Regions from separate parts of the Nonomuraea bangladeshensis genome, predicted to be linked through region 1. Evidence: riboswitches for the same ligand, from Rfam matches in the RefSeq annotation. Region 1 holds a riboswitch; the other holds the start of a gene.

Region 1 (3,185 bases):
GACAGGAGCCACACATGCAGATCGGTGTCGTCTTCCCGCAGTCCGAGATCGGCGCGGACCCGGGCGCCGTACGCGCCTACGGCCGGCGCGTCGAGGAGCTGGGCTTTCGCCACGTGCTCGCCTACGACCACGTCGTGGGCGCCGACCCGGCCGTGCACCAGGGCTGGAGCGGCCCCTATGACGTGCACACGACCTTCCACGAGCCGATGGTGATGTTCGGCTACCTGGCCGCGCTGACGTCGCTGGAGCTGGTCACCGGCATCATCATCCTGCCGCAGCGGCAGGCGGTGCTGGCCGCCAAGCAGGCCGCCGAGGTCGACCTGCTGACCGGCGGACGCTTCCGCATGGGCGTGGGGCTGGGCTGGAACCACGTCGAGTACGAAGCGCTCGGCGCGGACTTCGGCACCCGCGGCAAGCGGATCGAGGAGCAGGTCGCGCTGATGCGCAGGCTCTGGTGCGAGCAGACGGTCACCTTCGAGGGCGAGCACCACCGGGTGAGCGCCGCCGGGCTCGCGCCGCTGCCGGTGCAGCGGCCGATCCCCGTCTGGTTCGGCGCGCAGTCGCCCCCGGCCTACCGGCGGGCCGGGCGGCTGGCCGACGGCTGGTTCCCCCAGATGTCCCCGGGGCCGGAGCTCGACCAGGCCAAGGCCATGGTCGAGGAGGCCGCCACGCAGGCCGGCCGCGACCCGTCCGGGCTCGGCATGGAGGGCCGGGCGGGGTGGACGGGCGACGCCGAGGCGCTGGTCGACCTCGCCGGGCGTTGGCGGGAGGCGGGCGCGACGCACCTCTCGATCAACACGATGGGGGCGGGCCTCGGCCCGGTCGAGGGACACCTGGAAGCCCTGGAGGAGGCCGCCGCCGCGCTCGGGCTGGGACGCGGCTGAGAGCACACCCGCACGTTACCTTCGCCGCCCGTCATGGGGATTTCGTGACCGGGGAATTACGCAGGTCAGGGGGGTGTTGTACGGTCCAGTGAGCGTGGCCGCGACCTCAGCCTCAGAGCGAGTGACCACCGGGCCGCGCTCGCCCGCGTCCGCCTCGCGGACGCCATGTTCGATCCCACTCCCACCGCGGGCGTCCGATGCCCGCGGCCGCTGAATCCGCCACTGGCGGAACCGGGGACCCGTTCTCGACCGGGGTGAATCGGCACGTCCATGTGCCGTAGGGCAGCTTCCGCACGCCCGAACCCGTCAGCTAACCCGGTAAGCGGCATGGAAGCGCAAAGGAGCAAACCCCTCATGGCCATCAGCCGTTTCATCCGTGCCCCGAAGCTGAACGCCGCCAAGCTGGCGCTGAGCGGCGCCCTCGCCGTCTCCGCCCTGGGCGCCACCGCCGCCGTGACCGCGGCCGCCGACAGCGCCCCCGCGCAGCCCGCGGCCGCCGCCGCCGCCGCCCAGCAGGGCGTCAGCAACCGCGACGCGCGCGTCAACGTCACCGCCCAGCAGGTCCTCGACCTCGCCCGCGCCCAGGTCGGCACGTCCGAGAACGCCGACGGCGGCGGCACCAAGTTCCAGCAGTGGTACGCCGACTCGGCCCGCGCCGGCGAGACCGTCCAGCGCGACGGCGGCAACAGGAACGCCTACCTGAACGCCCCCTGGTGCTCGATGTTCGTCTCCTGGGTCGGCGAGCAGACCGGCGCCCGCACCCAGGTCGGCTGGGACGCCTACACCGTCGCCCACGCCAAGTGGTTCGCCGCCAACGACCGCTGGGGCACCGAGGCCAAGCCCGGCGCCGTGGTGTTCTTCTCCTGGAGCGGCAGCAAGAGCCTGAGCGCCATCAACCACGTCGGTTTCGTCGTCAAGGACAACGGCGACGGCACGATCTCCACGATCGAGGGCAACACCGGCAACGGCAAGGTCGAGGAGCGGGTCCGCCCGACCTCCCAGGTCGTCGGCTACGGCTACCCGAACTACGCCGCCTGACCCGCTCACTCCTCCGGAGGCCAGTTCCTGAGCACCGCGTCGAGGGCGTCGAGAGTCCGCGCCCAGGACACGTCCACCTCGCGCGGGGTGCGGGCGAAGCCGCCCTGCGTCTCCAGGCTGACGAAACCGTGGAAGGTGCTGTGCAGCATGCGCACGGCGTCGGTCTGGGCGGGCTCGGGCAGGTCGTAGCCGCGCAGGATGGCCCGGGTCATCTCGGCGTGCCGGCGGGCGGCGCTGGCGTAGGCGGTCTCGTCGTCGAGCTCGATCTGCCCGGCGGCGTACCGGCCGGGGTGCTCCTTGGCGTAGCCGCGGTAGGCGTCGGCGAAGGCCACCAGCGCGTCCTTGCCGGCGCGGCCGGCGAGGGCGGCGGCGGCCCGCTCGGCGAGCTCGGCGAGGGCGAGGACCGCCACCCGCACCCGGAGCTCCTGGGCGTCCCTGACGTGGGAGTAGAGCGCGGCGGGCTTGACGCCGAACCGGCGGGCGAGCGCCGAGACCGTCAGGTTGTGGAAGCCGAGCTCGTCGGCCAGCTCCGCCGCCGCCCGGGTCAGGCGTTCCGCGGTCAGTCCCGCTCGTGCCACGCGCCCTCCATCACTTAAAGCCTTTAAGCATTTGCATAATAGCATTAAGGAAACTAGCCTCGCCGCTCATGAGACCTCTCACCGAGCGCGAGATCCGCGCGTCCCTCATCAACTGCTCGAAGGGTGAGGCCAAGCGCGCCGGCGTGCCGAAGGACCTGCCCGACCAGCCCTGGGACGACCTCGACTTCCTGGGCTGGCGGGATCCGGGCGCGCCGGAACGCGCGTACCTGGTGGCCGAGCGCGACGGCGCCCTCGTCGGGGTGGCGCTCCGCGTGACCTCGGGCGCGGCCCGCGGCTTCACCGCGCGCAGCATGTGCTCGCTCTGCCTGACCACGCACACCAACGGCGGCGTCGCGCTCATGAGCGCCCGCCGCACCGGCGAGGCGGGCCGCCAGGGCAACTCCGTCGGCCAGTACATGTGCGCCGACCTCGCCTGCTCCCTCTACCTGCGCGGCACGAAGGAGGCCGCGGGCGGCGGCGTCATCGACGAGTCCCTCACCCTGGAGGACAAGCTCGCCCGCACCCGGACGAACCTGTACGCCTTCCTGGACAAGGTGGCCGCGAGAGCCGCATGAGCCGGTCAGACCGCGGGACCGCGCGTGCGGAAGGAGGCGCGGTAGGACTGCGGGGTGACGCCGACGACCCGCTTGAACCGATCGCGGAACGCCGTCGCCGAGGTGAACCC
Region 2 (3,185 bases), on a different contig from region 1:
TGAGCGATGGTCATGACGATGGTCCTTCTCTCTGCGATTTCGCGAAAATCTACCGAATCCTGAGGGTCCGTGGACCCGCTACAGCGCGGCAGTGCTGCCCGAAGGCAGCTAGTACTTCCTATTGTCTCGCCATATGGGATGACAAGCTGCCGTTGGGCGATTCGGCCACTTCGGACAGCAAAAAGCGCCTGGCGATCCGGGTGCGGACCGCCAGGCGCGTGGGGAGGCTAGGCGGCCCTAGCCGGATACTCGCGCGGTGATGTCGTCGCCGATCTGCGAGGTGGTGCGGCCGGTCCAGCCGGTCAGCCGCTCGACGATGTCGTCGGCGACCGCCTGCTCGACCTTGGCCGCCTCGGCGCTCAGGCCGAGGTGGTCGAGGAGCATGGCGACCGACAGGATGGTGGCGGTCGGGTCGGCCTTGCCCTGGCCCGCGATGTCGGGGGCGCTGCCGTGCACCGGCTCGAACATGCTGGGCGCCGTGCGCTCGGGGTTGATGTTGCCGCTCGCGGCCAGGCCGATGCCGCCCGCGATGGCCGCGCCGAGGTCGGTGATGATGTCGCCGAACAGGTTGTCGGTGACGACGACGTCGAAGCGCCCCGGCTGGGTCACGAAGAACATCGACGCCGCGTCGATGTGGCAGTAGTCGGTGCTGACCTCGGGGTATTCCTCGGCCACCCGGTTGACCGTGCGCTGCCACAGGTCGCCGGCGTAGGTGAGGACGTTGGTCTTGTGGACCAGCGTCAGCTTCTTGCGCGGGCGGCTCTGGGCCTTGTCGAAGGCGTAGCGGACGACGCGCTCGACGCCGTGGGCGGTGTTGAGCGACTCCTGGGTGGCGATCTCGTGCGGCGTGCCGCGCCGCATGGCGCCGCCGGTGCCCGCGTAGAGGCCCTCGGTGCCCTCGCGGACCACGATCATGTCGATGTCCTCGGCCGTGGTGTCGGCCAGCGGGGTCTCGACGCCGGGGAAGAGCTTGACCGGGCGCAGGTTGACGTAGTGGTCGAACTCGAAGCGCAGCCGCAGCAGCAGGTCGCGCTCCAGGATGCCCGGCGGCACGCTGGGGTCGCCCACCGCACCGAGCAGGATCGCGTCGTAGCCGCGCAGCTCCTGCAGCACCGAGTCGGGCAGCGTCTCGCCGGTGCGGTGGTATCGCGCCGCGCCCAGGTCGTAGTGCGTGGGCTCGATCTTCGTGCCGACGGCTTCGAGGACCTTGAGCCCTTCGGTGACGACCTCGGTGCCGATGCCATCGCCGGGGATGACGGCCAAGCGGATGTTACGCGACTCCATGCCGGTACCTTACCGGCTCGTCTCGCCTGACGAACACTCGGTCTCATTTTTCGGACTGTTCCAGAAAAGTCCGATTTGTGAAGGTTTGCGATCTTTTGACTGATTCGTTAGCGTCCGTGCCCTGCCTAATCCACGCGGCGGTTCGCGTGGAGCCGGGGACCCACTCTCCCCCAGGGGCGAATCGGCATGCGCCGTAGGGCTGCTTCCAAGCCCGAGCCCGTCAGCTAACCCGGTCGGCCGTATGGAAGGACAGTCCCCTGTCTCGCATCGCCATTCTCGTGGCGGCGGGCGCGACCGGCCTCGCCGTGCTCGCCTCCCCCGCCCAGGCATCCACCCCCGACGAGAACAACCCCGGCCGCGCGCCCAAGGCCGAAACCCTCGACCAGCGCGCACTCACCACCACGCTCACCGGTCCGGAACTCAAGAAGATCCGGGATCGGCAGAGCAGGCCCGCCTGGAAGATCGCACTGAACTTCGCCCTGAAAAAACAGGGCATCCCGTACCTATGGGGCGGGACCGGCAGGGGCGGTTACGACTGCTCGGGCCTCATGCTCCGGGCGTACCAGAAGGCGGGGATCCAGCTGCCCCGCGTCGCCGCCGACCAGTACGCGGCATTCGACAAGAAGGTCTCCTGGAACCACCTCAAGCCCGGCGACCTGGTCTTCTTCAGCAACCTCGGCCACGTCGGGATGATCTCCCGGCCCGGCTACATGGTGCACGCGCCCCGCACCGGCGACGTCATCAAGGAGGAGAAGCTGTCGAGCTGGCGCAGAAGCGTCTTCGTCGGCGGCGTCCGGCCCGACCGCAAGGGCGTGCGGGAGTGGGCGGAGCGGCAGGAGGAGCCGGCACCGCCCATGCCCGTCGCGTCGGTGCTCTGACCGACGTCCCTGATGTGCGAGCCGGGGCCCTACCGGCCGGACTCCTGCGGGGCGCCGCCGTTGTCGCGGCGGTCCAGCGCGGTCTGCAGGGCCTCGGCGGCCTCGTCCTTGTGGTCTTCCGCACGGTTCCAGGCGTACATCTCGTACATGATCGTCAACTCGTTTCGCGAGGAGGCGTTACTGACGGGAGGGACTTACCGGCCGACGCGACGCCGTTCACCGCGGCGAGTCGCCGACCTGCCCTAACAGGCCTCGCCGCGGCAGGTAATGAGTACGAGCACCTGGCGCATGTGCTTCCACGTTAACCGAGGAATCTCGTTGGATGTCCTAGCATCCCGCATGCTGAGACAGCTGAGACGACGAAAAGGCCGCCGCCCGATCCGGGCGGCGGCCTTTCGCGCGAGGCGGGGAGTGTCAGTCCTCCAGGTCCACAGAACGGCCGCTCTCGGCGCCGATCTCGGCCACGATCTGGTCGACGATGTCGGCCGGGATCGCCGAGTCGACGGTCAGCGCGATGAGCGCCTTGCCGCCCTTGACGTCGCGGGCCACCTGCATGGAGGCGATGTTGACGCCGTGCTCGCCGAGCAGGCGGCCGACCACGCCGACGATGCCGGGACGGTCGGCGTAGGTGAAGAACGCGAGGTGCGCCGTCGGCTCGATCTCCATCTCGTAGCCGTTGACCTCGACGATCTTGGTGATCTGGCGGGGACCGGACAGCGTGCCCGACACCGAGACCTGGCGGCCGTCGGCCAGCACGCCACGGACGGTCACCACGTTGCGCCAGTCGGGGCTCTCGGAGCTGGTGATCAGCTCGACGGCGACGCCGCGGTCCTTGGCCAGCAGCGGCGCGTTGACGTAGGTGACCTGCTCCTCGATGACGTCGGCGAAGACGCCCTTGAGCGCGGCCAGCTCGATGACCCGCACGTCCTGGGAGGCGATCTCGCCGCGCACCTCGACGTCGAGCTTGGTGGCGACCTCGCCGGCCAGCGCGGTGAACACCCGGCCCAGCTTCTCGGCCAGCGG

The links. A riboswitch is a leader RNA that binds a small molecule or an ion and turns the genes downstream of it on or off. The one in region 1 is predicted to bind cyclic di-AMP.
Region 2: another riboswitch for cyclic di-AMP. It lies ahead of ABD292_RS08230 (C40 family peptidase); the one in region 1 lies ahead of ABD292_RS37785 (CHAP domain-containing protein).

The regions. Positions count from the first base shown of each region.
Region 1 is NZ_BAAAMV010000012.1:109,241-112,425, forward strand. It holds gene ABD292_RS37780 (LLM class F420-dependent oxidoreductase) at 15-884, shown strand; cyclic di-AMP (ydaO/yuaA leader) riboswitch at 1,083-1,224, shown strand; gene ABD292_RS37785 (CHAP domain-containing protein) at 1,239-1,922, shown strand; gene ABD292_RS37790 (TetR/AcrR family transcriptional regulator) at 1,928-2,500, opposite strand; gene ABD292_RS37795 (FBP domain-containing protein) at 2,569-3,075, shown strand; gene ABD292_RS37800 (GlxA family transcriptional regulator) at 3,081-3,185, opposite strand, start outside.
Region 2 is NZ_BAAAMV010000003.1:11,988-15,172, reverse strand. It holds gene ABD292_RS08240 (branched-chain amino acid aminotransferase) at 1-14, opposite strand, end outside; gene ABD292_RS08235 (3-isopropylmalate dehydrogenase) at 238-1,284, opposite strand; cyclic di-AMP (ydaO/yuaA leader) riboswitch at 1,397-1,538, shown strand; gene ABD292_RS08230 (C40 family peptidase) at 1,563-2,162, shown strand; gene serA (phosphoglycerate dehydrogenase) at 2,577-3,185, opposite strand, start outside.